3 regions of the Listeria marthii genome follow, and region 2 is predicted to be linked to each of the others. Evidence: predicted binding sites of a transcription regulator. Region 2 holds the regulator's gene; each other region holds the start of a gene.

Region 1 (10,743 bases), 140 kb from region 2:
ACAAGTCCATGATTTTTTACTTACATATTAAATAGGTTTCAAGGAGGGAAAAAGCTATGCTAAAAACACTTCGTATGAAAAATATTTGCTTTATTATGCTTGGTACAGCGATTTACGCATTTGGATTAGTTAATTTTAATATCGCTAATAATCTCGGAGAAGGCGGACTGGCAGGGGTAACCCTATTCCTACTCCACTTCTTCCAAATTGATCCTGCTTATTCTAACTTAATCTTGAACATTCCCTTGTTTATTTTAGGTTGGCGTGTGCTCGGTAATCGTTCGCTCATTTATACTGGTATTGGTACAGTGAGTTTGTCGCTGTTCTTATGGATTTTTCAGCGCATTCCTTATACGTTAGATTTACATAGTGATTTGCTGCTAGTAGCGCTTTTTGCTGGTGGCTTTAGTGGAATCGGACTTGGGCTTGTGTTTCGCTACGGCGGGACAACTGGAGGCAGTGATATAATTGCCAAATTGCTTAACCATACAAAAGGAATTAGTATGGGACGCACGCTGTTTGCGATTGATGCGATTGTGCTCGTTGCCTCACTCTCTTATTTGGACGTTCGCCAAGTAATGTACACACTTGTTGCTGTGTTCATCGGTTCTCGGGTAATCGATTTTGTCCAAGAAGGAGCTTATGCGGCTCGTGGCGCACTGATTATTTCCAAAGATAATGACGCGATTGCTTCCCATGTGATGCTCGCAATGAACCGCGGTGTGACGGTACTTGAAGGTCGCGGCGGTTTTTCGAAAAATGAACAAGATGTTCTTTATATCGTTGTTGCAAAAAATGAAATTGTCCAATTAAAAAACATTGTTCAAGCGATCGACCCGCACGCCTTTGTTTCTGTAAGTGTCGTTCATGATGTGATGGGAGAAGGTTTCACGCTGGATGAAAATAAAAATCCTATTTACTAATGTATTTACTTGGTTCGTAGTTTTCTAAAGCTAATTCGACCGAATTTCCGAGGGCCAAATCTGCCAAAATCTTGCCGACATAAGGTCCAGTAGTTAATCCAGAAGCACCAAGTCCATTTGCTAAGAAAACCGATTCAAATTCTGGTAACTGTCCAATCAGTGGCGCAAAATCTGGCGTATAGGGCCTCGTGCCAACAGCTACACGCGCGACTTTACGCGTCAAATCACCTTCCATAAAATGCGTGACTTCCGTTAAAATTTCCGTTTTTCCTGCTGCTGTTGGCTCCGTATTGAAGCCGGCAGCTTTTTCATGTGTGGCACCGACAATAATTTTCCCATTATCAAACGGAACAATCGATTTGGGGCTAGGCGGTAATATCACTGGCCAATCATCCGTTTCAAACTCACTAAAATCAAGTTCCAACAACTGCCCTTTTTGCGCTAAAACATCCGTATGAAATCCAGCTTCTGCTAGCAAATCTGCCAACCAAGCACCAGATGCGATAATTAATTTATCGTAACTTTCTCGTTCCCCGTCAACAAATACTTCCCCGTTTGCCGAAAAATGAGCGCGTCCCGATTTTATTTTCACGCCATTTTCTTTCGCAGCGGAAAGTAACGTTTCACAAAATAAGCCACCATTCACGCGTGCTGCTCCACTGACATAAACAGAACCAAATCCCGGTTTAACGAGCGGAAATTTCTGTTTTGTTTCTGCTTCTGATAATTGTTCAATTTCGCCCATAACATCCGCTTCCAAACGTCTTTCTTTCGCGAGGTTAAACAGTTCCGTTACTTTTTCTTCTGTCTGCCGAAGTGCGAGCACACCAACCTGTTTGTAACCTGAATCGCGGCCAGTTTCTTCCTCCAACATCTGTGCTATTTCCTTATAAAAAGCCGCACTGTTTTTCGCCAGTTCATACCAATATTTATTCCGCCTTTTGGAAAGCCACGGACAAATAATTCCCGCCGCGGCACGTGTTGCTTGCCCCGGCTCACCAGAATCAATTAATGTTACTTCCACATTTTCTTTTGATAATAAATATGCTGCGCTGGCTCCAACAATTCCACCGCCGATGATGACTATTTTTTGCATGATTACACCCCTCTATATCAATTGTGACACAAGTTGACTTTTTCAAGACTCTTTGTAATAATATGTGAAAATAGTTAAGTTTACAAACTACTAAAAATCCTCTACTTCATTCTATCCATTGTACTGAAATCCAGCTTTAATTACAAAAAGGCAGATTTTGGCTTATCTCGTCGTCATTACCACATATCCTCTTAGAGAACGCTTTCGCCCATCGGTTGGTTTTTTGCACTGCGTCTCAGCTAAAAATTCATTTATTTTTTCATTCTGCCTATATTAACTGTTCAGCTGATTAGTTATGCTGAGATATGGGAGATTTTTTTATGCCAAATATTCTTGATTCATTATGGAACAGCATGGCGCTTTTTTTATCAGCGCTTTTTTTTCACGGAATGGCGCTTCGGTCAATTAGAGAAAAAAAGCCCGCTTGGTTCCAAATAAAATTTGCTAATGAAATTATTAATTACGCACTGGGCATTTACTACGGCCTTCTAGGTGTTTATTTTATTATCCGTGGATTGCCTGGCACAGACTCCGGGATTTATACAGATATGTTACTCAATATTTTAATCGTTCTGCATTTGTTCTCATCAGCTGGCCCGGCTACCATTGCGCTATTACTTATCGTAGCAGGAAAACTATTTCTTGGAGATGCGCTATTCGCCAACCTTATTTACGTATTTTTAATTATCGGCTTTCACTTCATTTGTATGGAAGTGGCTAAATTACGCCTTAGTTCCGTTCAAAAAGTCGTTTTAGTGAAACTTAGCGCCATCCCTTTAATGCTATTTTATTTGCATCAAAAAATACATTTGGCATATACGCTGGATGATTTACCGATTTGGATACTCTACTTTGTGGTTTCTTTTTTTATTACCTTTATTATTATTTCAGCATCTTACTATATCGATACGTCCAACAAACTAATTTACGATCTGCAACAATCAACCATCCTTGATCCACTTACTGGTTTAACGAACTTCCGCCACTTTGAAAAAACATTCGAAGCCGCTTTTAATTACGCTACTTTAAAAAAATCGAATTTAAGTGTCATTATTATTGATATTGATTATTTTAAACGGGTAAATGATACATATGGCCATTTAGTCGGAAATGGTGTTCTATCTACTTTTAGCCAAATGCTGTTAAAGATTAGCTTCCCGCCGAATACCGTTATTTCAAGGATTGGCGGCGAAGAATTTGCGATTGTTTTGCCGAATATTAATGTCAGCGAAACACAGCATTTAGCAGAGAAAATCCGCCGAAAAGTGGAGAAAATTGATGTACCGATTGTCGCGTCTGGCTCGGTTATAACTATTTCAGCGGGAATTGCGAATTATGATGGTGAAAATTATCCGAGCGCAAATGAACTACTGCATGCCGCCGATCAAGCCCTTTATAACGCAAAACGAAATGGACGAAACCAAGTACATATTCGCGAGACAGAACCAGTTATTTAAGAGAGTAAAAAGGAGATGAGTCCATTTGTTCGAGCTAATTAATTCATACATAGATAGTTTAGCGCTCTTTCTTGCTATCCTTTTTATCCAAGGGATGTCTTTTCGGAAAATAAGACAATATCGCCCAAATTGGTTCCAAAATGGCAGTAGACGATTATTTCTTTCTATCCTCCTCGGTGTCTATTATGGTTTAGCCGGTATTTACTTTATTTATGAAGGTGCCTATGAAAATAATCCCGTTATTTACACGAATATGCGGATTTTGATTTTAATGGTAACAAGTGTTTTCGGTGGCCGGGTGCCACTCATTTTTGCTTATTTGGTTATGCTTTTCGGCCGAATTAGTTTTGATATTGCATCGCCTGTAACTAGTCGCTATATTATTTTAATGACATTGATTTTCGCCGCATGTTTACTTATTACCTTTTGGAAAAAACAGCGCTTTTCGAAATTTGTTGCGTTGATTATCTTGAATTTCCCAGCCATTCTTTATTATTTCGTGAACAATTTTGACGAAGGTCGGATTTTGCGTGGCTTTGAAATTATTGAATATTTCTTGTTGTTCTTTGTGACCGCCTTGCTCGTGTTTTATGCGTGTAATTATATCGATAAAAGTAATCTTGTCATCCAAAACCTGACCGAAACCGCCATGACCGATAGTTTAACTAATTTGCCGAACATGCGCTTTTTCACCCAACAATTCGCATGGATTTTCGCTAAATCACAAAAAAGGAAAAAAGCATTGTCGCTCTTTATTATTGATATTGATCATTTTAAAGAAATTAATGATTTTCATGGCCATCAAGCTGGCAATACCGTCCTTGCGCAGTTTAGTAGCATTCTTAAAAATCGAACTTTTCCACCAAGAACGATGTTTGCGCGAATTGGCGGCGAAGAATTCGCTGTTTTACTGCAAAATGTCGGTACAGAACAAGCCGCGCTCATTGCTGATTTTTTCCGGGAAGAAATTGAACGGGCCAAGTTCCCCTACAATCCCGCTAGTGGCAAAGTAACCGTATCCATCGGAGTCGCTTCCGCCAGTTCCAAATTTGCAACAACGGAATCTCTGTTTGAAGCTGCTGACCAAGCACTTTATCAAGCCAAACAAAACGGCCGCAACCAAATCGCTATTCATCAGGGGGAAATCGAATGAAACGAATTATTCTTATCTTAATTTTACTCGTCCTACTCGGCACTGGACTTTACTTTTTCCTACGACCTGAACCAAAAGACACTGTGAGCGCACCGAAAGAAACAACTCCTACTTCGACCACAGTGCAACAATATGTAAAAGAAAACTACACCGCCAAAAATGGTTTGATTATTGATTATAAAAATGCCCAAAATCCGCATTACTTAGCCGAGAGCATTGGACTTTACATGGAATATTTAGTTGAAGTAAATGACAGCAAAACCTTCCAAGAACAAGTAACCAGTTTACAAAAAAACTTTATAACGAACGATAGCTTTATTAAATGGGAAGCGACTGACTCGACCACGACGAACGCGATTGTTGACGATTTCCGCATCACCGACGCCCTTTATCAAGCGAGCGAGAAATTCAAGCACAGTGCTTATACGAAACTGGCAGATAAACTATTAACAAATACTAAAAAATATAGCGCCGTTCAAGGTACACCAGTAGATTTCTATGATTTCGTTCATAAGAAAAAAGCTGATACGCTTCATTTAAGCTATTTAAATATCGAAGCCATGCAACAGATTAACTATCGCGATAAAGCCTATCTTCCCATTCAAACCGTGAACGCCGAACCATTTTTTACAGAAGTATTTCAAAATGGACAATTTCACTATGCCGATGCGAATGAAGTTAATATGATTGATCAAATGCTCATCGCGATCGCTTACTATGATGAAAACGGCGATATAGAGCCAAACTTCGATAACTTTTTACAAACTGAACTAGCTTCCAAAGGGAAAATTTATGCACGTTACCAACGAGAAATAAAGAAACCAAGCTCAGAAAACGAATCTACAGCCGTTTATGCCTTTTTGACACAGTATTTTAACAAGACAAATCAAGCTAAAAATGGTAAAATCACCAAAGAGTTGTTAGAGAAAATGGACACGTCAAATCCTGAAACGACCCATTTTTTCGATTATATAAATAAAGAAATAACTCTTAAGAAATAACGGAAAGAAGTTGGACAAATGAAAAAGCCCTCTGTACGTGAGATTATTGATCAAAATCATTTTGATACAATATATGAACCGATTGTTGCTGTTGAAGATACACGCATTTTCGGCTATGAGTCACTCACCCGCTTGAAAACAGATCACTGGAATGCGATTAGTGATTTTATCGAAGAAGCGGAACAGGATGGTCTGCAAAAAGCATTTGAACTGCTCACGCTTCATAACGCAGTGAAACGCTTTAACAAAAGTGGAGATACGCCATTATTTGTCAATATTTCCTATGATACCTTTTTAGAAAATCAAGAAGAATTACATGATACCCTTCTTGATAACGGGAAAATAGTTTTTGAATTTTTGGAAACATCCAAGTTACCACAAGAGCGAATGAACGACTTAGACAAACAACTACAGCTATTCCAGAAAAAACATGAGACTAAATTTGCTATTGATGATTTTGGCTCCGGTTATGCGGACTTACACCGTGTCTTTGCGCACCATTCTGACTTTGTAAAAACCGACCGCTTACTACTTCGAGATTTATTCGAAAGCGACGGCAAAAAAATCTTCTTTGAGCAACTGCATAATTACGTCAAAAAACACCACAAGTCCTTGATTGTTGAAGGTGTCGAAACAAAAGAACAGCTACAATTCCTCCAAGAGATTGGCATTCCTTACGCGCAAGGTTATTATTTTCATTAAGTTTAACAAAAGAAAATCTGATTGTTTTCAGGTTTTCTTTTTATTTTGAATCAGTTGTTATTCTTCTTTCCCCCATGTAAAATAGAATAGAATGAAAAAGGAGTGCTGAAAATGACTTTAAAATCAGGTTTTGACTATCTAAATAATCCGCTATTAAACAAAGGAACTGCTTTTACAAATGAAGAACGGGCAAGCTATCACTTAGACGGATTACTGCCACCAATTATCGAAACAATCGAACAACAAGCCGCGCGCATCGAATATCAAATAGAAAACTTAGAAACAGCTTTACATAAACATCAACTTTTAACCAACTTATATAATGAAAATCGCACACTTTATTATTATGTTGTAACTAAAAATGTCACCGAGTATTTACCACTTATTTACACGCCAACAATTGGCGATGCTGTAATCCATTATCATACAGACTATAATGCTCCAGATGAAGCTTTATTTATCGATGCTTTTGCTCCAGAAAAACTACGTGCATCGATTGAAAACTATGCTAAAAACAATCCGAATATCGATATGATTGTAATTACAGATGGTGAAGGTGTGCTAGGGATTGGAGATTGGGGCGTGAATGGTGTCAAAATCGCTGTAGGCAAATTAGCTGTTTATACGGTTGCCGCTGGACTTGCACCAGACCGCGTGCTCCCTGTTGTGATTGACGCTGGTACAAACAACGAAACACTCCTTGAGGATCCACGCTATTTAGGCAATAAACGTCCCCGACTTTCAGAAAATGAATACGATACATTTATCGCTCAATTGGTCGATGCAATGACAAGCGTTTTCCCAAAAGCCATCCTTCACTGGGAAGACTTTGGGCGCGCAAATGCAAGTCGTATTTTGCATAATTATCGCGAGGAAATTTGTACTTTTAATGATGATATTCAAGGAACCGGTGCGATGGTCGTTGCCGCAGTCCTTGCCACTATTCAAGTTTCTCGCATCCCCTTAAGCGAACAAAAGATTATTATTTTTGGTGCCGGAACTGCTGGTATTGGTATCGCTGACCAACTTAGCGGACAATTAATGCGCGAAACTGGCCTCTCTTTTGACGCTGCAAGAAAACATTTTTACTTAGTTGACCGAAATGGTTTAGTCCTTGATCACATGACTGATTTAACTGCTGGCCAAAAGAAATATACGCATCCCGCTTCTGACTGGGAAAATACGCCGGTAGATACACTAGAACATTTAGTTGAAGCTGTTCATCCAACCATGCTAATCGGCTGTTCTGGCGTTACTGGCGCGTTCAAAGAGAGCATCGTCAAAAAAATGGCGGAGCATACCGAACGACCAGCAATTTTACCACTTTCTAATCCAACCAAATTAGCCGAAGCAACTGCCGCAGATTTGATTAAGTGGACCGATGGAAAAGCACTTATCGTCACAGGAAGCCCGTCTAAACCAGTAGAATACCAACATACTACCTATGAAATTGGCCAAGCAAACAACGCCCTACTTTATCCAGGACTTGGACTTGGTGCCCTTGTTACCCGCGCCAAATATATTACCGACGGCATGCTCGCTGCCGCATCAATGGCTGTCGCTAAGCAAATTTCGCCAAACGAACCCGGTGCTGCCCTTTTACCACATGTCCGCACCCTTCGCGAAACGTCCCGCGCAGTAGCAATTGCTGTCGCCAATCAAGCAATAAAAGAAAACATCCAGCAAACGAAATTAACCAACGTCACCGAAGCCGTAGAGCTTGAAATGTGGCAACCTACTTATAAAGGAGTTTAGTTATGTTCTATAAAACGAAGCAATCACTAGATCAACTCGTCCAAAACGGCTCCACTCCCGGAATTAGTTATCAAATTAAAACTAATCATCTGGAAGAAAATAACATCATGGGGTTAAAAGCTGTTTTTCCAGAAGCAGAAATCTTACCACGAACAACAGAAAACATTTATGATATCGCTTCTTTGACCAAAGTAATTGCTACGACTACTCGTATTTTACAACTTATCGAACAACAAAGATTCCAATTAAACGACCCTATTCAAATGTATTTGCCAGATTTCCGGTACAATAATGTTACGATTATGCATTTACTCACACATAGCTCTGGGCTCGCACAAAATATCCCTAACTTCCAAATGAATGCACCCGAAGATGTAATGCGTTATGTGTACGCGACTAAACAAGTTAATCCACCCGGAACGGAAGTCACTTATGCTGATGCTAACTTCTTACTACTAGGTTATTTAATTAGCAAAATCGACGGCAATTATGAACAAACCATTCAAAAACATATTCTAGAACCCTTAAAAATGACTCAATCAGGGTTTCATCCAACAAATAAAAAACAAGTCATCCCAACTGAACTTGATCAAACACGCGGCTTAATCCAAGGTGATGTCCATGATTTCAAAGCTTGGACAGCCAAATCAGGCACCGGTCACGCAGGCCTTTTTAGTACGCTAGCTGATCTTTCCAAGTTCCGCGATGCGCTTATTTTGCAGCACGGGTCGCCAATCTTATCCGAACAAATGTTACAGCTCATGCAAACCAATCATACTCCTGGCCTCAACCGAAGTCGCGGGCTAGGCTGGGATCTGCGCGATGATTCTGTTTTATATCACACCGGCTTCACTGGAACTTTCATGGTACTCGATTTAAAACACCATGCCAGCTTAATCGTTCTTTCTAACCGTGTCCACCCAAGCCGCGCCAACCCAAATTTCGTTGATAAGCGTGACAGCATTGTCGACACTTTTTTAGAAGAAGTTTCAAACACAAAGGAAGTCTAGCATATTAGCTAGGCTTCTTTTTCTGCCGTTCGCCTCCCGCCATATTTTCGACAAAAAAACTGTATTAACACAGCCTTTGAAAGCCTTTTCTAGTTATATAAAAGAAATTTATTTTCTTTCTCGTTTTATATTGTTTTCATTTTCACAAAGGAGTATGCTGTTCAATGAAGAAAGATTCTAAAGACTAGTTTCTGGCTTTAAGTGAAAAGGAACACAATTGAAGGAGGAAATTATAATGACAAAAGCATGGGATGGTTTTAAAGGAACCGCATGGCAAGAAAGCATTAGTGTAGGACAATTCGTCCAAGATAACTACACTCCTTACGATGGCGACGAAAGCTTCTTAGAAAAAAGTACACCAAGAACAACTAAACTAAATGAAAAAATAAATAAACTAGTAGAAGAAATGGATGCAAAAGGTGGCGTGCTCGATATGGATAACGCTATCGTATCAAACGTTGCATCGCACAAAGCAGGCTATGTTGACCAAGAAAATGAAGTCATCGTTGGTTTACAAACAGATAAACCATTCAAATTAGCATTTATGCCAAACGGCGGTCTTAGAACTGCGGAACAATGTTTAACTGACAACGGCTATTCCATCGACCAAGAATTACACGACTTTTACGTAAAAAATCGCTCGACTGCAAATGATGGTATTTTTAGAGCATATACAGACGATATCAAACGTGCGCGTCACTCCCATATCGTTAGTGGCCTTCCAGATGCATACTCACGCGGAAGAATCATCGGCTTATACCAAAAACCAGCTCTATACGGCGTAGATCGTTTAATCGCTGAAAAACAACAAGACTTGAAAAAAATTGCCATTTCTTCTGATGAAAATATTCGTCTACGTGAAGAAATTTGGTTACAAATCAAAGCACTTAAAGACTTAATCGTTTTAGGTAATGAATACGGTCTAGAACTTGGTCGTCCAGCTGAAAATGCAACCGAAGCTGTACAATGGACTTACATGGGCTACCTTGCTTCTATCAAACAAGCAAACGGTGCTGCAAGCTCATTCGGTCGTATTCCGATTTTCCTTGATATCTACATCCAACGCGATTTAGAAAAAGGCATTATCACCGAATTCGATGCACAAGAATTAATCGAACAATTAACGCTTAAATTACGAATGGTCCGTTTTGCAAGAACAGATGGTTATAACGAACTTTACGCTTCCAACCCTACTTTCGTTACAACTTCTATGGCTGGTATGGGCGCAGACGGTCGTCATCGTGTGACAAAAACAGATTATCGTTTCTTACACTGCCTAGATAACTTAGGAAACTCCGCAGAACCTAACTTAACTGTCCTTTGGGATGCTCGTTTACCTGAAAGCTTTAAAGAATATTGTATGAAAATGAGCGTGAAACATTCCTCCATTCAATACGAAAATGATAAATTAATGCAAGAAGAAGGCTACGGCGATATGCAATGTATCAGCTGTTGTGTTAGCCCACTGAACCCAGAAGCAGACAAAGACAAAGGCGAAACACATAACCTACAATATTTCGGTGCTCGTGTTAACGTCCTTAAATGTCTTCTTGGCGCAATCAATGGTGGTAAAGATGACCTTCACAAAAACCAAGTATTCAACGTTGTAGAACCAATTACAACCGAATACCTTGGATACGAAGAAG
Region 2 (10,743 bases):
AGGTAAACCAATCCCACCCATTCCGCGACTATAAGCATCCAAGTCAATTTCGCTAGAGAAAGTATTTTCTGGCGTTTTACTGGAAAGCGCACGATAATTATTTAAATTAAATAGTTGATAATCAAATGTTGGATTATTTGTTAATACCCCTACTGGATTATCATAGATGCGAAGACCATCTTTCACAGACTCAATCACGATGGATTCAGTTTGATCCGCCATCAACCAATGAAGCGGAGAAAGTGGCAGTTGCTCACTAAAACTAATATTAACAAGATTGATTTTATCAAGTAGTACTCTTGCTTCTTTTACAGTAGCGCATTGACTAAGAATCCATGGAATAAATTCAAATGGTGTCACATTATCTTTTCCTTCCGCAAATTCCTTATAATCAGCATTCCCTGAGAAATTGAGTCCCGCCATACTAAGCCCTTTTTCATTGGTGGCGTCGTAGTACAAAGGATAGTTTTCCATCACAGCAGCAATACCAATTAACGCATAATGTTGATTAATATCCTCTACCTTGCGAAAACGAAACGGATAATTTTTTGGCGTAACAACCACAACCTCTTGGTAAGAAAGTTCATAGTCAAAATTCCTTCCAAAATAGTGATCTTTTGTTGTATAAGTTATTGACGTACACATCAAAAATCCCTCCTCGAATTTTTCAGCTTACATGTATATAAGTACCCTAGGCATTTTGGGTAAAACATAATTTGTTGTTTTTTTCACAATAAAACGGAATAGCTGCTAATCGCTAACTCCCTCTCAGGGCGTGCAACCTAAATCATTAAAAAAATTTACTTTATCATAAGTTTGTTTTCATTTTTCCACTACAAAAAAAGATCCCTGAAAAAATTCAGAGACCTTTTTAAAATTGTTCGGTTGATACGATGCTTACATCATACCGCCCATGCCGCCCATTCCCATGTCAGGAACAGCTGATGGACCGTTTTCGTCTGGTTTGTCTGCTACAACTGCTTCTGTAGTTAATAGAAGTGCTGCAACGGATGATGCGTTTTGTAGTGCGGAACGTGTTACTTTAGTTGGATCGACAATACCAGCATCAATCATGTTTACCCATTCGCCGTTTGCTGCGTTGAAACCAACGCCAACTGCTTCGTGTTTCAAGCGTTCTACGATAACGGAACCTTCTAGGCCAGCGTTATGTGCGATTTGGCGAACTGGTTCTTCTAGAGAACGAAGCACGATGTTGATACCTGTTTCTACGTCGCCTTCTGCTTCAAGTGCTGCTACTTTGTTGTAAATACTTACAAGGGCAGTACCACCACCGGCTACGATACCTTCTTCTACAGCTGCACGAGTAGAGTTAAGGGCATCTTCAATACGTAATTTACGTTCTTTTAGCTCTGTTTCAGTTGCAGCGCCGACTTTAACGACAGCTACTCCACCTGCAAGTTTTGCTAAACGCTCTTGTAATTTTTCTTTATCAAATTCAGAAGTAGTTTCTTCCATTTGCGCACGAAGTTGATTTACACGAGCGCTAATTTGAGTGGAATCGCCTGCTCCTTCTACGATAGTTGTATCATCTTTTGTTACGACTACTTTGTTAGCAGTTCCAAGTTGATCAATGGTAGCTGTTTTCAGTTCTAAGCCTAAATCTTCTGTGATTACTTGTCCACCAGTTAAAATAGCTACGTCTTCTAGCATTGCTTTACGACGATCGCCGAAACCAGGAGCTTTTACTGCTACTACGTTAAATGTTCCACGAAGTTTGTTTAGCACAAGAGTTGCTTGAGCTTCTCCTTCAACATCTTCCGCGATAATTAACATTGGACGACCTTGTTGAACTACTTGCTCTAAAACTGGTAAGATTTCTTGAATGTTGTTGATTTTTTTATCTGTAATTAAGATATATGGTTTTTCAAGAACAGCTTCCATTTTATCGGAATCGGTTACCATGTAAGGGCTAGTGTAGCCGCGGTCGAATTGCATACCTTCTACTACGTCTAATTCTGTTGCAAAACCTTTGGATTCTTCAATAGTGATAACGCCGTCGTTACCAACACGTTCCATTGCTTCTGCGATTAATTTACCAACTTCTTCATCACCAGAAGAAATAGCTGCAACTTGAGCGATAGACTCTTTGCTTTCAATTGGTTTAGAGATAGCTTTTAATTCTTCGATAGCTGTTGCTACGGCTTTTTCGATACCGCGGCGAACGCCTACTGGGTTTGCTCCAGCTGTTACGTTTTTTAAGCCTTCTTGAATCATTGCTTGCGCTAAAACGGTAGCTGTTGTAGTTCCGTCCCCAGCAACATCATTGGTTTTAGAAGCAACTTCAGATACAAGTTTTGCTCCCATGTTTTCAAATGGGTCTTCTAATTCGATTTCTTTTGCAATCGTTACACCATCATTTGTAATTAACGGAGAACCGAATTTCTTTTCTAAAACAACATTACGACCTTTTGGGCCAAGCGTTACTTTTACTGCGTTTGCTAATTGGTCGACACCACGTAACATGGCACGACGAGCATCTTCACTAAATTTAATATCTTTTGCCATTTTATATTTCCCTCCGATTATTTCTTTTTTTAAAATTATTTAGTAATTGCTAAAATGTCACTTTCACGTAAAATCAGATAGTCAGTTCCTTCATACGTTACTTCTGTTCCAGAGTATTTTGCGAAAATTACTGTGTCACCTTCTGCAACTTCAAGTGTTTCTCTTGTTCCGTTTTCTAGAACACGACCTGAACCGACTGCAACAATTTTCCCTGATTGCGGTTTTTCTTTGGCAGAGTCTGGTAATACAATCCCACTCGCTGTTTTTTCCTCTGCTTCAAGTACTTCAATTACAACACGATCTCCTAATGGTTTTAACAATGTAAATGACCTCCTCTGATATAATTACATTTTTCATTTTAGCACTCGACACATCAGAGTGCTAATACAGTTATTATGATACCAAACTGAATAAAAATTGCAAGCAAAAACGTTTAAAAAATGGAAGAATTCTTATTTGCGGTAAAGCTTGATAACGAGTACAATAAGGAGAGCTATTTCCGCTTGTTTGAAGCAATTTAGCATGATTTTTGTTTTTAGAGAGGATGCGTCTTTTTTGGCTAAACGTTATATTACGATTGTGTTAGTTTATTTGTTATTACTGTTCTCTGCATCTATTGGAATTCCAATTGTTCAACATATTTTATTAAGTGTCACTTCCCTTTCGGCGGAAGATGCTGCGGCTTATGGAATGGTTATTTGGTCGATATTTTCTAATCTTTTATCGCTGGCTATTATCATTCCGATGCTTTATAGAAAACCAAAAGAAAATAAAATTGAACTCGGTGAAAAAACGAAACCACTATTTAGTATCGTTTGGATTATCGGTGGTGTCATTGGATTATATGTAGCGCAAATTATTTGTAGCATTATTATTACGATGATTTCTGGGGACATGAGCACGTCTGCAAATACGGAATTACTAGTTGATTTGACAAAAGCTGCACCGATTTTCTTGATTTTCATTTCCATTCTAGGCCCAATTTTAGAAGAGCTTGTATTTAGAAAAGTGGTTTTTGGTGGGCTGAGCAATGTCATGAATATTCATGTGGCTGCGGTTATTAGTTCGCTTTTCTTTGGACTGCTTCATGGGGATATTTCCTTTTTACTGACTTATTTTGTCATCGGACTGATTCTTTGTTTTCTTTATACGAAAACGAAACGGATTGTGGTTTCGATGGGCGCTCATATTTTGATGAACACGATTGTTTTGCTTTTGAGTCTCGGAATAATTGGAGGATAATATGAAAAATTCATTAATTAAGCAAAGTTTTCTTTATTTTGCGCTTGGTCTTGTATTTGTATATTTTGTTATTGTTCGTGTAGCTGAATATGGTTATGATATCCTTGCTTATATACTTATTATAATGACATTAATGGATTTTGGGATTGGTATCGGCTTGATTATTACCGGACTGAGAAGACGTAAAAAAAACCTGTAGAAAGTAAGTTTTAGCTTACCTTCTACAGGTTTTTTTATTCTGTTTTCGCTGGATAATTTTCCAGGAAATAGATTAACGTTTGTAATTCCGTTGTAAGATCGATATGGTGCACACGAACTTGTTTTGGAACACTGATACGAGCTGGTGTAAAGTTTAGGATACCTTTAACATCTGCTTCGATTAAACGATCTACCGTTACTTGTGCTTCGTCAGCTGGAACTGTCAGAATAACTACTTCCACACCGTTTTCACGAACAATTTCTTCCATATCATTTAAATGATAAATCGGAATATCTTGTTGAACACTACCTACTTTCGCTGGATCCACATCAAATGCAGCAACGATTTTGATATTATTGTTTTTCATGAAATTATAATGTAATAATGCTGTCCCTAGGTTACCAACACCGATAAGTGCAACATTTGTCTGTTTGTCCTGACTGAGTGTTTTGCTGAAAAAGTCGAGTATGTATGAAACGTTATACCCGTATCCTTTCTTACCTAATGCGCCAAAGTACGAAAAATCACGTCGAATAGTCGCTGAATCAACTTTCACCGCTTCACTTAATTCCGCTGATGATACTCGTTCCTTACCTGACTCATCTAGGTATTTCAAGTAACGATGATATAATGGTAAGCGTTTTGCTGTCGCTTGTGGAATTTTAGTTGTTTCCTCCATCATGCCTTCTGTCCCTTCTTCTTTTAAATTTTTTCTGAAGTTGAAGCTTTTGTGAACTGTACTTCCTTTCACATGCTTGCTTATATACTATAAACATTTCACAAGGAATGCACAAACTTTTTGCTCATAACTTTCAAGTAAGGTTTTGTCCCGCAAAATATCCGGTGCAGTCCTTCTTTTCTATTCTACGCTAAAATCACAAATAATGCGAGTGTTTTCACAAACTAACTGATTCGTGAACAATTGGCTATCTCATTGCGATTACTTGGCTTTTAAGATAAACTAGTAGGGAGAACGTTCGAGGAGAGAGATTATGATATTATTACAAGTTCAGCAAATTTCTAAATTCTTCGGTGCAGAAGTAATTTTAGATAATATTAAATTAGAAGTAAAAACTGGTGACCGAATTGCTTTAGTTGGCAGAAATGGCGCAGGAAAATCTACTTTACTTAAAATCATCGCAGGCAAAATGAGCTATGACGGCGGAACCATTTCCAAACCTAAAAGTGTCGAAATTGGCTATTTGGCGCAAAACACTGGGCTAGAGTCTTCCAAAACTATTTGGGATGAAATGCTTAGCGTGTTTGACTCACTTCGAAAAATGGAAGCTGATTTGCGCAAAATGGAGCTTCGTCTCGGCGAACCAGAACTATATAATGACCCGGAAAAATATCAAGCATTGATGACGGATTACGATACATTGCAGCATACCTTTAAAGAAATTGGCGGGTATACGTATGAAGCTGAAATCCGCTCTGTTTTAAATGGTTTGCGCTTTTATCCTGATGATTATGAAGTGGAGATTGCTTCTTTAAGTGGTGGGCAAAAGACACGGCTCGCACTGGCCAAATTGTTGCTTGCTAAACAAGACATTCTTGTTCTCGATGAACCGACCAACCATTTAGATATCGAAACGTTAGCATGGCTAGAAACGTATTTACAAAACTACCACGGCTCCTTACTTATCGTATCCCATGATCGCTACTTCCTTGATAAAGTCGTTAACCAAGTATACGAAATCAGCCGCACCAAAATCGATCACTACAAAGGCAATTACAGTTCGTTTGTCAGTCAAAAACAAGCCAAACTGGAACAAATGTGGAAAGAATTCGATAAACAACAAAAACAAATTGCAAAACTAGAAGATTTTGTCGCAAGAAATATCGTTCGCGCATCCACAACTAAACGCGCGCAAAGTCGAAGAAAACAATTAGAAAAAATGGATGTGCTCGGTCGACCTCAAGGGGATGAAAAAGCCGCTCACTTTGGTTTCCAATTTGAAAAGCAAACCGGTAAGGATGTTTTAATGGTAGATCAGCTAAGCATTGGTTATGCAAAAGACAAGCGCATTGCTTCCAATCTAACCTTCGAAATGAAACGCCAAGATAGCCTTGCACTCGTTGGCCCAAATGGAATCGGCAAGTCTACCCTACTTAAAACACTTATTCGCGATATTCCAGCTCTAAGCGGCGAATTTCACTTTGGCGCTGGCGTGAAAATTGGCTACTACGACCAAGAACAAGCCAAACTAACTTCCAACAAAACCGTTTTAATGGAACTTTGGGATGATTATCCTGAATTAAATGAAGTTAATGTCCGAACAACACTTGGTAATTTCCTATTTTCAGATGACGATGTGCTAAAAAATGTCCAATCACTCAGCGGTGGCGAAAAAGCGAGACTCGCGCTTGCTAAACTCACTTTACTTGAAGCCAATGTCCTCATTCTCGATGAACCAACCAACCATTTAGACATTGAAAGTAAAGAAGTGTTAGAAGCAGCTTTAATCGATTTTGAAGGGACGATTTTGTTCGTTTCCCATGACCGTTATTTCATTAACCGGATAGCTTCGAAAATCGTCGAATTGGCCCCGGAAAAAGCGACTGTTTTCCTAGGAGATTACGATTATTACCAAGAAAAATTAGCGGAAGCAAAAGAACTAGCACGACTTGATGCTGAAGACCGCCGCAAAAAAGGCGAACAAGTCGAAACAACCGCCTCCGTCAGGAAATTAAACTACCAAGAAGAAAAAGAACAGCAAAAACTACTTCGACAACGAAAAAGAAAACTTGAAGAAGTAGAGCAAGCCATGGAACAGACCGATGAAAAAATCGCCGAACTTGAGCTCCAATTAACCAAACCCGAAGTTTTCCAAGACCATGAAAAAGCCCTTGAAATCACACAAGAGCTGGACGCGGTGAAAGCGGACGGCGAAAAACTCATGGAAGAATGGGAAACCATAAGCGAAGAACTGGAATCCATGTAATCTGCATAAAAAAAGGAGCAAATAATGAAAAAGATTTTAATTATTTCTGGTTCAATTATCGTTAGCTTACTTGTCATTATTACCATTTGTGCGAGTTTTTACTTATATAGTTATGCTTTAGCGCGTGACAATTCCAGCATGGACGATACAGCAACAACAGACGAAACAACGGAAACGGCCAAACTGGCGAAGAAAAATCGCGAGGCAAATGTCGCTTGGATGGAAAAGCAAAATCTCACGCAATGGACTGAAACCTCAGCCGACGATTTGAAACTTGTTGCTAATTATTTAGCAGCCGATAAACCATCTAATACGACAATCATTTTAGCCCACGGTTATCGTGGCAAAAGTGGTAAAGTTGAGATGGCTGGCCTAGCACGGATGTATCACGAAAAATTTGGTTACAATGTTTTAATGCCTGATGCCAGAGCACACGGCGAAAGTGAAGGTGAAAATATTGGTTTCGGCTGGCCCGAACGCAAAGATTATGTACAATGGATTGATCAAGTAATCGATAAAAATGGAACCAACACAGAAATCGCACTCCACGGCGTTTCCATGGGCAGCTCCACCGTCCTTATGACAAGCGGCGAAAAACTACCAAAACAAGTAAAAAGTGTTATCGCGGATTGCGGCTATACTTCGATGGATGCTGAACTTTCCTATCAATTAAAAGCCATGTTCCATTTGCCGAATTTCCCAATTATCCCAACAGCTAGTCTAATAAACAAAGTGAAAGAAGGTTTCTTTTTCAGCGAAGCAAGTGCCGTTGATGCAGTCGCTAAAACAGACTTACCGATTTTCTACATTCATGGTGATTCAGATGCTTTCGTTCCTACTTATATGGTGGACGAACTTTATGACGCTACGAATAGCTATAAAGAAAAATGGATTGTCAAAGGCGCCGAACACGGCCAAGCATTCACGGTAGATCCAAAAACATACGAAGAAAAAGTACGCCAATTTTTAAATAAAACGATGTGAAAACTAGCGATTTTCTAAGAACTATATGCTATCAGTTATACAGAGGAAAAACTTGGCAAATAATAACTAAATGTGTTACCATATAAATGAAAAGAGAGCCATGCGTCAACATGACTCCCTCGCGAACACCATTTAAGATGGTGACAGCCTTTTATATGATTTATTTAAAAACCACTAGCTGTCAGGCTTATGAGTGGTTTTTATTTTTTGTCATTTTTGCTGTTCATGATCGTTACGATTAAGACTGCAAAAGCAATCATCAGCGTAAGACTCTCGAAAACAGTCACACGTTTATCCTTTCCAGGTAACGCCTAAAAACAACATAAGCACCACCTACTTTCCGGATGAAAAAGGCTGGTGCACCACCATAAACTTGCTTGCTTCACAATTATAACATGCCAGTATCTTTAGAAAAAGAGTTGGTGCGAAAGTTGTATTTTAGAGGCATAATCGGAAAATTAACCTTGAATAAATCTAATAAAAATAAACTGCAGCGAAAGTAATTGTTCACTTTCACTGCAGTCCGAAGCGTGCGGAACGAAAAATCCCGCGCGCTTTTTCATATATCTTCCAGCAATAATCCTGGATTTGCATTCATATCAAAATTACTACGTTTTCCTTGCAAGAAACTCACTGTCCCAGCAGCTGCAATCATCGCTGCATTATCACCACATAACGATAACGGTGGAATAATCAGTTCTGTGTCTGGAAGTTCTAGTTTTACTTCTTGAATAAGTCGTTCTCTTAAACCTTGATTCGCTGCAACGCCTCCCGCAAGAAGCAGTTGTTTGACATCGTACTCTTTAGCTGCCCGAATCGTTTTGCTTACTAAAACATCCACGACACTTGCTTGGAAACTCGCCGCCATATCATTTGGATTCGGCTCCTCGCCGCGCTGTCTTAAATTGTGGAGTGTATTGATAAAGGAAGACTTCAAGCCGCTAAAACTAAAATCAAATGAGCCATCATCCATCATCGCACGCGGAAAATGAAAAGTATCTTCGCCATCTTTGGCAAGTTTATCAATTTGCACGCCGCCAGGATATGCAAGGCCAAGTGTGCGCGCCACTTTATCATAAGCTTCACCAGCCGCATCGTCCCTTGTTTCACCGATAATCTCAAATTCATTATCTGCTTTCATTAAAACAAGTTCGGTATGCCCGCCGCTGACAACTAACGACAATAATGGGAATTTAAATTCTGTTTCAAAACGATTTGCATAAATGTGGCCAGCGATATGATGCACGCCAACTAAAGGTAAATTGTGCATAAAAGCTAGCGTTTTGGCTGCGTTCACGCCGATAAGCAGTGCGCCAACTAGACCTGGCCCTTCTGTCACAGCGACCCCGTCCAAATCATCCATCGTCACATTCGCCTGTTTTAAGGCTTCTTCAATCACAAGCGTAATTTGCTCTACGTGATGTCTTGATGCAATTTCTGGGACGACCCCGCCAAATCGTTTATGACTTTCAATTTGCGAAGCCACCACACTCGATATAATTTCATTACCATTTTTCACAACAGAAGCAGCTGTTTCGTCACAGCTAGATTCTATCCCAAGAATTAATGTATTTTTTTTCATAAGTCCACCCACATCACTAGCGCATCTTCTTTCGTATCCGGATAATAGTTTTTCCGAATGGCGCCATCTTGAAATCCTAATTTTTTGTAAAGTCCTTGTGCTACATCATTGGATACGCGAACTTCGAGCGTCATCCGAACAACTCCACGCTCTTTTGCAACTCGAATCATTTCCCGCAAAAGTGCCTCGCCGTAATGATTGCCTTGATAATCTGGATGAATCGCAATATTCGTAATGTGCCCTTCATCTAAAACAAGCCAAACGCCCGCATAGCCTACTACCTGCTCCTCATAAACCGCAAGTAAATAATAGGCGTATTGATTAATAATAAATTCATTCCGAAAAGCCGCTTCTGTCCAAGGTACCGTGAATGCAGCATTTTCCACATTCATAATACTTTTTAAGTCAGCAACCGTTGCTTCTCGAAATATTAAGGCTTCTTCCAAACTCACTCGGAACCCCTCGATTCCAACCATTTGCTTTCCGCTTCTGCCAATTTTAAATAGTCTGGGACGAAATTGTCCGCTGGTTCGCCGTCCAAGTTCGCCGCTAATTTTACAAGCGAACTAGCCCGCGAATACGTATAATCCGCCAGAGCAAAAATCGCCCGTTTACCAAGAATTTCGGTCACTGCTAGCTGAATTTGTTCCGTCAACGTTCCCACGAATAAAATTGTATCGTCACTTTGAGTAAATTGCTCTACTAATTCGGTAAGCGCAATATGACCGTCCGCAGCGACATTCTCCATTTTACCTTGGATTGCTTGATAAACCCCCGCGTAGACATTGCCACGGCGCGCATCCATTAATGCAACCACTTTTCCAGGAAAGTACAAGCCATTTTCTGCTAAAAGTGCCAAAGAAGAAATCCCTACAATTGGAATTCCCGCATCCCAGGCCATTGTTTTCGCGACAGTCACGCCAATTCGTAGTCCTGTATAAGAACCCGGCCCTTTTGCCACAGCAATTTTTTCTAAATCAGCAGGTTTTACGCCGCATTCTTCCATTAAAGCCGCAATCGCCGGAAGTAAGCGTACACTATGATTTTTTTTCAAATTCGTTGTATATTCGCCGATAACTAGCCCATCATTAAAAAGCGCTATCGTCATCGTATCTGAAGACGTATCCATCCCAAGTATCATTTCCCAAAAACCTCCATCGCAAGTTGCTCGTACCTTTCCCCAACTGGCTTCACAACCATTTTGCGCGTATTCTCATCTATATGAAAAAGCTTGATTTCCAAGTATTCTTCTGGCAAATCTTCGC
Region 3 (10,743 bases), on a different contig from region 2:
AGAAGCATTCTTAAAAGAAGAAGCCCCTAGAATTGAACAATTTTTGAAGTATAACTATAACAATATTAACAAATTGAACTTTACTCATGTTAAAGTTTCTCCTATGGGGATTCCATACATAGAAGGGTTTATCAATAATGACGAAAATCTATTTTTCAGTGCTACTATTTATGATGAACATTTTGAAAATAGCATTAGTGTCCCTGAAGATGTTAACAATTGGCGTAAAAACGAAATAAATAAAACTGTTTCCGAAATTCAGCAACAAGAAAAAAACAAAAATCCTTGAGGTGAACTTCTTTGAAAAAACAGCTTATTATTATCGTATCTATTTTAATCATCATTTTGAGTTGTTTTACTGGCTATGTATTTTGGAAAAAATATGAAATTCATATAGCAAATAAAACTCTTTTAAAAGAAGAACCTCCACGAATCGAAAAATATTTAAAATATAACTATAATAATATTGAGAACGTAACCTTTACTAAGGCTGATTTTACAGGAATGGGTACTCCATACATAGAAGGATATGTAAACGGAGATAAAGATCTATACTTCACGACTTCTATTTATAACGATCATTTTGAAAAAAATGTTGGAATGCCAATAGAAATGTATGAATGGGCTAAATATCCCGTAGATAAAACGGTAACTGAAATCCAACAAGAAGAAAATAAAACTCCTTGAGGTGAAGACCTTTGAAGAAACGCACAATTTTTATTCTTTTTTTAATTTTAATCCTAGTTTTTAGTGGGGGTTTATTTTTGAAAAAACATCAAGAAAATGTGGAAAGAGAAGCGTTCCTAAAAGAAGAGTCTCCTAGAATTGAACAATTTTTAAAATATAACTATAGCAATATTAATAAAGTAACTTTTACTCATGTAAAGGTTTCGCCTATGGGAATCCCTTATATTGAAGGGTATATTAACGATGATAAAGAGCTTGCTTTTAGTGCATCTATATTCGAAGACCACTTTGAAAGAAGTATTAGTATACCAAAACAGGTTGGAGAATGGAGCAAATATGAGGTTGATAAATCTGTAACTGAAATTCAACAAGAAAAAGACAAAAATCCTTGAGGTGAACTTCTTTGAAAAAACAGCCTATTATTCTCATCTCTATTTTAATCATATTGCTATGTTCGTTATGTGGATTTTTATTTTGGGGAAAATATGAAAATCAAAATACTAACAGGATATTCACTCAACAAAAACCAAGAATTGAAGCGTTTTTCGATTATAATTACAATGGTGTTAATGAAATTACTTTAACTAGTTTACAGGAAAATCCAACTGGTGTAGTTCACATTAAAGGTTATATAAATGGGGACGAAGATCTATGGATTGATGCTGGACTCTTTGATTCAGCCGGAGTAGAGATAGTAAATTCTGCAAAAGAAGTAGATGAAAAGTTTCTGAAAACTGAAAACGAAGAAAATATAAAAACAGTTTCTGAAATTCAACAACAAGAAAACTCAAAAAACCAATAAAACAAAACCCCCACCTTCATCACCGAAAGTGGGGGTTTCCTATATTCTAGTCGATATCTTTACCGTTTGTTTCAATTACTTTTTTGTACCAGTCGAATGATTTTTTCTTCGAGCGGTTTAGTGTTCCGTTGCCTTTGTTGTCACGGTCAACGTAGATGAAGCCGTAGCGTTTTTTCATTTCGCCAGAACCAGCGCTGACAAGGTCGATGCAGCCCCATGGTGTGTAGCCAAGAAGTTCCACGCCGTCCTCGATTGCTTCGCCCATTTCGCGAACGTGTTCACGCATGTAGTCGATTCTGTAATCATCATTGATTGAGCCGTCTTCTTCTACTGTATCCACTGCACCTAAGCCATTTTCAACGATGAAAAGTGGTTTTTGGTAACGGTCGTAAATTGTATTCATAGTAATACGTAGACCTAGTGGATCAATTTGCCAGCCCCATTCGCTTGCTTTTAGGTATGGATTTTTTAGTGTTGCGAAAACGTTGCCTTCTGTTTCTTTGTTTTTCTCTGGATCAGCGCTTGTTAGACGAGAAGAATAGTAGCTGAATGCCACGTAATCAACTGTGTGATCGCGTAATGCGTCTAAGTCGCCATCTTCCATTTTGATGTTGATGTTGTGTTCTTTGAAGAAACGTTTAGTGTAGCTTGGATAGTAACCACGTGCTTGAACGTCGATGAAGAAGTAGCCTTCACGGTCAGCTTGAATGGATTTCCAAATATCTTCTGGGTTACATGTCATTGGGTATGTGTTCCCAGCTGCAAGCATACAACCGATTTGGTTTTCTGGGTTGATTTCATGACCAAGTTTTGTCGCCAAAGCAGATGCAACTAATTGGTGATGAGCCGCTTGATATTTTACTTCTTCTGGATTTTCTTCGTTAGTAACGTCCATGCCGCCACCAAAGAAAGGAATATGAAGAATCATGTTAATTTCGTTAAATGTCATCCAATATTTTACTTTATCTTTGTAACGCGTGAAAATAGCTTCACAGAAATTTAAGTAAAAATCGATACATTTACGGTTTTTCCAGCCACCATATTTTTTGAAAACTTCTAGTGGAGTATCGAAATGGTTGATTGTAACTACTGGCTCGATGCCGTATTTATGACATTCATCGAAAACTTTGTCATAAAATGCTAATCCTTTTTCATTTGGTGTAGTTTCGTCACCATTTGGGAAAATACGCGGCCAGCTGATGGACATACGGAAACATTTGAAGCCCATTTCTGCCATTAATTTAATGTCTTCTTTATAACGATGATAAAAATCAATTGATTCATGACTTGGGTAAAAACCGTAATCAGTAGAAAGCGCTTTCGTTGGATTGAATAAGGCATCCCAGCGTCCGTCCTCTACTGTTGGTACTATATCTACTAGTGAAAGTCCCTTGCCGTCTTCAAGATATGCGCCTTCACATTGGTTTGCAGCAACTGCTCCGCCCCATAAAAAGCCTTTAGGAAATTTTGATTCTGTCATTATGTCTAACTCCTCTCACGAATATAATTTACTTCTCCACTATAAAATATGTAATGCATTACATAGCAAGCAATAATTTAAATTTTTTTAAATTCGTCTTATTTTTTATGATTTCAAAGTTCACACTTTAGCCATTTTCTTCCTCAAAAGAGCCTGTTTTTGATAAAAGTCTTTTTCTCCACACTGATAGAATTAGTTAACTTTTAAATTAGGAGGAGAAAAAATGAAATCCAGAAAAAAAGGGATTATACTGATAGTGTCAATTATTTTAATTTTTTCCATTGGTTTATTAGTGAACACCATCATGACAAACAACAAAGAAACCGCTAAGCCAAAAAAGAAAACCGTCGTTGCTGTTAAAAAGAAAAAAGAGACACCGCCAAAACCAAAAGAACCATTTAACATTGATTTTACAGGTGATATTATGTTTGATTGGGATTTACGACCAGTTTTAGCAGAAAAGGGAATGGATTATCCTTTTAATAACGTTCGCGAGGAACTGAAATCGAGCGACTATACATTTGTTGATTTAGAAACAGCTATTACAACTCGAACAAAAAAAGTCCCTTACCAAGAATTTTGGATTAAAAGTGATCCTAGTTCTTTAACCGCTTTGAAAAATGCTGGGGTTGATATGGTTAATATTAGTAATAACCATATTTTAGACTATTACGAATCTGGATTGCTTGATACAACAGCGGCATTGCGCGCCAATAATTTAGCCTATGTTGGGGCTGGTAAAAATGAAGATGAAGCTTATCAACTGAAAGTAGCTGACATCAAAGGAAATAAAGTTAGTTTCATGTCGTTTTGCCACTTTTTCCCGAATACGGGTTGGATTGCCGACGAAGATACTCCAGGGTTACTAATGGTTATGATTTAAACCTTGTCGAAGAAAAAATCAAAGAAGAACGCGCAAGAAATAAAGATATTGATTATATGGTCGTTTATTTTCACTGGGGTGTTGAAAAGACGAATACACCTGTAGATTATCAAACCCAATACATGAAAAAACTAGTGGATGATAATTTAGTTGATGCGATTGTTGCCAGCCATCCACACTGGCTCCAAGGGTTTGAAGTTTACAAAGATGTTCCAATTGCTTATTCATTAGGTAATTTCTTATTCCCTGACTATGTTTCTGGTCATTCAGCAGAAACAGGGATTTATAAATTGAATTTTAATCAAGGTAAAGTAACCGCCCATTTTGATCCGGGTATTATTTCAGGCAATCAAATTAATATGCTTGAAGGCTCTTCCAAGACAGCATAATTAAATTATCTGCAATCCATTTCTCCAAATGCAACCATTAATAGTAATGGTGATATTTCCGCAAAATAAAAAAAGCTGATGCCAGGTTCGGTATACACCGTTCCATGGATCAGCTTATTTTTTATAACAAATGATTCATATGGCCAATTTCCATTACCCAATAAGAACCAATAACTACGACAATCGCAATAAATGCTGCGAATAAAATATTACCGATTTGGATTTTACCATCGCGGCCTTCTGTCATGTGCATGAACATCAGAAGCTGTAGGGCTGCCTGAATGAACGCAAAGATGAAAATAATAACTACCTTAACATTCGTTGTTAGCGTCGAATAAAGAGCCACCCAGACTGCTAGAAGCGTCAAAATAACCGATAGCGCAAAGCCAACAATATGCTTCCAAGGAATGCCACCTTCAGCATGTGCTGCATTTGATTTATTATTTTGTGTCATATTAGTTCACCATCCCTAGCAAATAGACACCGGTGAAAATGAAAATCCACACAACATCCAAGAAATGCCAGTATAAACTGGAAATAAATACTTTTGATGCTGTTTTTGGCGTCAAACCATGCATTTTAATTTGAATCAGAATAAAACTAATCCAGAAAATCCCGACCGTTACGTGAAGACCATGCGTCCCTAGTAGAACGAAGAATGCCGACCAGTAAGAACCGACTTGCATCGTAACGCCTTCCGTCACATAGTGTGCAAATTCATACAGCTCAAAGCCAACAAATCCCGCACCAAGAATCAATGTGATAATCGAGTAAATCGTCAACATTTTCACATTGCCTTTACGCATTTCACCAATTGCAAGACCGCACGTGAAGCTACTTGTTAATAGTAAAAATGTCATTATTAGGACTAGCCAAAGTTCAAACATTTCAGCTGGAGGATGACCCGCGTTCGAGCCAGCCTTTCTCATAACAAAGTAAGTTGCAAAAAGCGTCGCAAACAATGCAATTTCGGCGCCAAGGAAAATCCAGAAACCAAGAATATTTAATCGACCTTGTTCTGACCTATATTCAATGGGTAGATTTTTATTTGTTTCTACAGATTCCATGGGTTACCCTCCTTCACACCAGTCGCAAGTTCGCGCGCATTATGTTCTTCTGTTTCTTTGATTTCGTCCACTTCCACGTGGTAGCCGTCGTTATTTTGGAACGAACGATAAATCATACATCCTAAAATACCAACAAGACCAATAATTCCCATCCAATACCAGTAGAAGACTAGTCCAAAACCGGCAATGAAGAAGAAGACCGACATCACAAATCCAACCATCGTATTGCTTGGCATATGGATTGGTTTATAATTTTTATCATTTACATATGGATCGCCTTTTTGTTTTCTATTCCAGAAATCATCCAAGTCATTCCATTCAGGTAAAACAGCAAAGTTATATTTTGGCGGAACTGCGGAACTTGTAGCCCATTCAAGCGTACGAGCATCCCACGGGTCACCTGTAACTTCACGTTTAGAGTTTTTGTAGCTGTAGTAGATGTTGTAGCAAAGAACTAAGAACGCCACACCCATCAAGAATCCGCCCACTGTAGAGATAAAGTTAAGCGTTGTCCAGCCATCACCTTGAACGTAAGTGTAAATACGACGAGGCATACCATCAAGTCCTAGGAAATATTGCGGGAAGAAACAAACGTTAAATCCAACAACGAAAATCCAGAAGAACCATTTACCAATTTTTTCATTCAGTCTGTAACCGACCATTTTTGGATACCAGTATGTAAGCCCGGCAAAGCAGGAGAACACGGTTCCGGCAATTAATACGTAGTGGAAATGGGATACTAAGAAATACGTATTGTGATATTGATAATCGGCCGCAGCCATCGCAAGCATAACCCCAGTTACCCCACCGACAACAAAGTTAGGGATAAAGGCAAGCGACCAAAGCATTGGCGTTGTAAAGGTTATTCGCCCTTTGTACATCGTAAAGAGCCAGTTGAATATCTTAATCCCGGTCGGAATCGCAATCATCATCGTTGTAATGGAGAAGAAGGAGTTAACAAGCGCCCCTGATCCCATTGTAAAGAAGTGATGGACCCAAACTAGGAAACTTAGTAAAGAAATAACTGCCATCGCAGCAACCATCGCCGGATAACCGAATAATTTTTTCCTTGAGAAAGTAGAAATAATCTCTGAGAAAATACCGAAAGCTGGCAAAATAACAATATACACTTCCGGATGCCCCCAAACCCAGAACAAGTTGGCCCACATCATTGGAAGCCCGCCATTCGTGAGTGTGAAGAATGCTGTCCCAAACAGTCGATCAAATGACATTAAAGCAAGCGCCACTGTTAAAACTGGGAAAGCGAAAATAATAATCAAACTTGTAATTAATGAAGACCAAGTAAACATTGGCATTTTCATCAACGTCATACCTTTTGTACGCATTCTTAAAATCGTCACGAAGAAGTTAATCCCCGTCATCAACGTACCAATACCAGCGATTTGAACACCTAGAAGATAGAAGTTAATTCCATATCCAGCGCTAAAATCTGTCGCAAGTGGCGCATAGTTTGTCCAACCAGCATCTGGCGAACCACCAATTACGAATGATAAGTTAAATAGCATCGCTCCCATAAAGAACGTCCAAAAACTTAAGTTGTTTAAAAACGGAAATGCTACATCACGCGCACCAATTTGAAGTGGTACGGCAATGTTCATCAAGCCAATGATAAACGGCATCGCCATAAATAAAATCATAATCGTTCCGTGCGTAGAAAATACTTCATTGTAATGCTGTGCGTCTAAAAATTTCATATCCGGTAAAGCGAGCTGGGTACGCATCATTAGCGCATCCACACCGCCACGGAAAAACATTAAGACAGCAGCAAGCAAGTACATAATACCTATTTTTTTATGATCAACGGAAGAAATCCACTCTTTCATGAGCCACTTCCATTTTTTTGTATAAGTTAGTAACGCAACAACACCAATACTTACAAGTACGATAGAAATTTGCGCACCTAAAATCATCGGGTCACCAGTTACGATAAACTCATTCCATTTCATGCCTTATGTCCCCCCTTTTACTTCCCTGCGTCATCCGATTCTTTTTTATTGAATTCATTTGTTTGGATGTCTTCTTCCATTTTCTTCATTTCGTCTTCACGGTGTTTGTCCTCATGGTAACCTTCACCATTTTTAATAATTTGTGGCTTCATATCATGACGCTCAAATTGCGGATTAGTTACTGTAACAGGACGAACCGGAAGCATTGGTTTGTCAGAAATGGTCGATTTTGTGTTTGGATTATGTGGATTTGTCATCTCATAACCAAAACGTTTGTAGGCATAGAAAACATACTCTGGATCAGCTGCAACATCAACAAATGCTAAATGCGTACCAGAATAAGTTTTTTGCTTAGAGCTTCCAGGAATTAACAGACGGTCATAGATGTCTTGCGTAATAACTGGTGAGCTAGCTTTTGTTTCTTTTGCCCATTTTTTGAAATCTTTTTCAGATTGAGCTACTACATCAAAGCGTTGATCTGCAAAACCTTCGCCGTTGAAGTTTGCGTTACGACCTTTGTATGTACCAACTTCATCTGCTTGTAAATATAAATTCATCGTCATGCCAGACATCGCATATTTTTGTCCACCTAATTGCGGAACCCAAAAGCTTGTCATCGTATCTGCGGAAGTTAATTTGAATAATACAGGACGGTCGGTTGGAATGTTTACATAGTTCACCGTTTCAATCGACTCATCTGGATAACTAAAAATCCATTTCCAGTCTGCACTTGTTGCGTAAATAATAATTGGATCTTTATGCGAAGTCACTTTTGGTGCTTCTTCCCCTGCATAAATTGTTTTTACCGTCGGAATAGCTAGAGCAATAACGATAGCCACTGGAATCAATGTCCAAAAAATTTCCAGTTTTTTACTGCCATGCATATCTGGCTCGTAGTTTGAAATGTCTTTCCGTTCGCGGTATTTAACCAACATAATTGTAAACAATACAAAAATCGTCAAAACAATAACCAGCATAAATATAATCGAATAAATAATTAAGTCCGACTGACCTTTAGCAACTGGCCCTTTTGGATTAAGTACCGTCAAGTCACCACAACCACTTATAAGGCCGGTAACCCCAAGTAGTGCCGTGAGTAGCAAAGATTTAAGTACCTTTGACACCCGAATCCCCTCTTTTCCTTTTGATGTTTTCTAATGTGTATTTTTGCGCAAAAATACCATTACCGGAGTGCTGAAAGAAGCTTTTTAGAACTCCTATGTAACTGAAAAAATGCCTTTTACTATTTAGTTCTTTTAAAAAAACTCACAAACTTTTTTAAAACTGATTAGCATTTTTAAAATCACTATGTTCATACTCTAACTCATTATATCTGATTTGATATCTTAGTTCAAAAACCTGATATATTAAATATTTCACAAACTTTTATTCTGTTCACTATTCCCTAGATTGTGAAATTCGAAACAAATGGGAAATGATTTTTATATGAAAAGTTGTTTTTCATGGTATATTAGTTTTGTCGCATACTTTAATTCCACAAGGAGTGGTTGGGTGAGTAAAAAATTAAAGATATTTCGAATGATTGAATTAATAATTGGAATTATAGGTATTGTTTTACCATCCATATTATATTTCATGGATATTCTTTCTGGTGCAGAATCTGGCATTTTGACAGTTGTTGGTGTGGTTATTTTTAATCATGCAGCTGATTTATCTAATAAAGATAAGACGGAAAAAAAGATTTAGTAATCAAACTAAAAGCCGAACAACTTTTATGTAAAAGTTGTTCGGCTTTATTAGTGATATCTCCATTATTCAGTAATTTGAACTCTCCCTGTATGGAAAGGTAAATGTTTAATACCAAGCGATTCCCACTCTTGAACTAGTTTTTCGGCGAGTTCTTTCGTTTTTGAGAAAGCTATTCCGCAATCTCCGCCACCAGAACCGGAAGATTTTCCTGCGCCGCCCATATTTTCGGCTGAGTCTGCTAGTTCTTTTAGCAAGCTCGTTTCAATGTTGACGCCCGCTTTTGTTCCAAGTTCTTGAAGAATACGACGATTTTCTTTGATTGATGCATAAAGCAATTCTTCGTTTTTCGTATGGAAAGCTTGAATCATTTGCTTCATGATTTCGTTATTTCTAGTTAAGAAATGTTGATAATTTTTGCTATCTTCTTGTTTAAACGCGTGAATTTGCGAAACAAGTTTGCCAGTACTCACAGGTGTACCCGTCCAACCAACTGAAAATGTTGAAACTGGTTCTTCTAATGTTTCGATTTGTAGCATCGGCCATGGTTCTTTCATAAACCATTCCAGTGATTTATACGCTAAACGATGCTTCACCCATTCTTGATCGAATGTTGTATACGCAATCCAGCCGCCGTACATACAAGATGCAATGTCACCACATGAACCGTTTCCTTGAACGACTAAATGGGAAAGTGCAGCTAGTTTAAATTTTTTCAGCATGGATATTTCTGGATGGAATTTCGTCATCAGCGCGTTGATTACAGCTACCGTTGCGGCTGCGCTTGAACCTAGTCCATATTTTGCGCCAGATTGATCGATTAATTCTGTTTCAATGACCATTTTCACTGGAGTTAGCTCGATGCCTTCTGATTTTAGGAACGTTGTCGCGATATTGATTGCCTCAGCTGTAAAAGTCCAATGTTCCCCGTCTGGTTTAAGTTCGCCGCCGATTGGCCATGAAACTGGATTTTCATAATGTGGAATCCATAATTCATTGCGCTCACTATCTTCTAGCGTTAGCGTTATATAACGGTTAACCGCAGTTAGAATGGCTGTGTGACCGGATTCTACAACCGCATATTCACCAGCAACATATAATTTTCCGGGTATTTTAACCTGTAGTTTATTTTTCATCTGATATAACACTCGCTTCCTTACCAGCGTGGCAAATTAGAACGTTTTTAGCCAAACCTGACAACTTCTCTGCTACGATATTTTCATTTTCACGTTCACAAATCACTTTCACATTAGGGCCGGCATCCATTGTAAAATAAGCTGGTATGCCATCTTCGCGCAATTCTCTAACGGCGTCCATTATTTCAAGTGACTGTGGTTGAAAATAAGTGAAGGGTGGCTCTGCGCCAAGTGTTGTCGCATGCATTTTCATGCCGTTTCGCTCTGTGATTTCGCCAACTTTGATGAAATCTTCGTCCAAAATAGCTTGTTTCATTTCTTCCAAATCCGTCTTAGCAGCAGCTACCCAGTTTTCGAAAAACGGGGATGTTTCAACGGTTAGACGCATGCCATCACGGCTAGAAACTTTCTTTTCTTTGTCCGAAACGACTGCGACTACAAGGGACATTTTATCACATAATTTGTTAGTAAAAGGTACCGCGAATGAATCACTGCCATCAGCAAGCTCGCCTTTTTCCCAAATAACGAAATCGCCAAAAATCGAACGAGAAGCAGATCCAGAGCCGAATCGAGCCAGTCTGGAAATATATTCTTTTGTATCGTTTCTGCCTGCTGCGCTCGACCC

What was found. The regulator Rex, encoded in region 2, represses fermentation and respiration genes when NADH is low (regulators of the CRP and FNR family bind a similar motif). The targets are predictions, from matches to a motif close to TTGTGAAATATTTCACAA.
Region 1: the regulator Rex is predicted to act here: its motif matches at 9,297-9,314, upstream of pflB (formate C-acetyltransferase).
Region 3: the regulator Rex is predicted to act here: its motif matches at 8,640-8,657, upstream of qoxA (cytochrome aa3 quinol oxidase subunit II).

Annotation. Positions count from the first base shown of each region.
Region 1 is NZ_JAASWB010000001.1:127,110-137,852, forward strand. It holds gene HCJ55_RS00675 (YitT family protein) at 57-923, shown strand; gene HCJ55_RS00680 (NAD(P)/FAD-dependent oxidoreductase) at 913-2,019, opposite strand; gene HCJ55_RS00685 (GGDEF domain-containing protein) at 2,340-3,476, shown strand; gene HCJ55_RS00690 (GGDEF domain-containing protein) at 3,502-4,629, shown strand; gene HCJ55_RS00695 (glycoside transferase) at 4,626-5,630, shown strand; gene HCJ55_RS00700 (EAL domain-containing protein) at 5,649-6,332, shown strand; gene HCJ55_RS00705 (NAD-dependent malic enzyme) at 6,444-8,087, shown strand; gene HCJ55_RS00710 (serine hydrolase domain-containing protein) at 8,090-9,097, shown strand; gene pflB (formate C-acetyltransferase) at 9,333-10,743, shown strand, end outside.
Region 2 is NZ_JAASWB010000001.1:270,935-281,677, forward strand. It holds gene bsh (choloylglycine hydrolase) at 1-645, opposite strand, end outside; gene groL (chaperonin GroEL) at 898-2,526, opposite strand; gene groES (co-chaperone GroES) at 2,562-2,846, opposite strand; gene HCJ55_RS01410 (CPBP family intramembrane glutamic endopeptidase) at 3,082-3,768, shown strand; partial or broken gene HCJ55_RS01415 (DUF4305 domain-containing protein) at 3,770-3,974, shown strand; gene HCJ55_RS01420 (redox-sensing transcriptional repressor Rex) at 4,002-4,649, opposite strand; gene HCJ55_RS01425 (ABC-F family ATP-binding cassette domain-containing protein) at 4,960-6,912, shown strand; gene HCJ55_RS01430 (alpha/beta hydrolase) at 6,937-7,896, shown strand; gene HCJ55_RS14005 (hypothetical protein) at 8,097-8,156, opposite strand; gene tsaD (tRNA (adenosine(37)-N6)-threonylcarbamoyltransferase complex transferase subunit TsaD) at 8,456-9,478, opposite strand; gene rimI (ribosomal protein S18-alanine N-acetyltransferase) at 9,475-9,930, opposite strand; gene tsaB (tRNA (adenosine(37)-N6)-threonylcarbamoyltransferase complex dimerization subunit type 1 TsaB) at 9,927-10,619, opposite strand; gene tsaE (tRNA (adenosine(37)-N6)-threonylcarbamoyltransferase complex ATPase subunit type 1 TsaE) at 10,616-10,743, opposite strand, start outside.
Region 3 is NZ_JAASWB010000004.1:194,172-204,914, forward strand. It holds gene HCJ55_RS08650 (DUF1433 domain-containing protein) at 1-289, shown strand, start outside; gene HCJ55_RS08655 (DUF1433 domain-containing protein) at 301-687, shown strand; gene HCJ55_RS08660 (DUF1433 domain-containing protein) at 765-1,079, shown strand; gene HCJ55_RS08665 (DUF1433 domain-containing protein) at 1,091-1,489, shown strand; gene HCJ55_RS08670 (6-phospho-beta-glucosidase) at 1,536-2,969, opposite strand; partial or broken gene HCJ55_RS08675 (CapA family protein) at 3,193-4,310, shown strand; gene qoxD (cytochrome aa3 quinol oxidase subunit IV) at 4,363-4,695, opposite strand; gene qoxC (cytochrome aa3 quinol oxidase subunit III) at 4,697-5,308, opposite strand; gene qoxB (cytochrome aa3 quinol oxidase subunit I) at 5,296-7,275, opposite strand; gene qoxA (cytochrome aa3 quinol oxidase subunit II) at 7,293-8,399, opposite strand; gene HCJ55_RS08700 (hypothetical protein) at 8,788-8,982, shown strand; gene HCJ55_RS08705 (phosphomevalonate kinase) at 9,048-10,118, opposite strand; gene mvaD (diphosphomevalonate decarboxylase) at 10,108-10,743, opposite strand, start outside.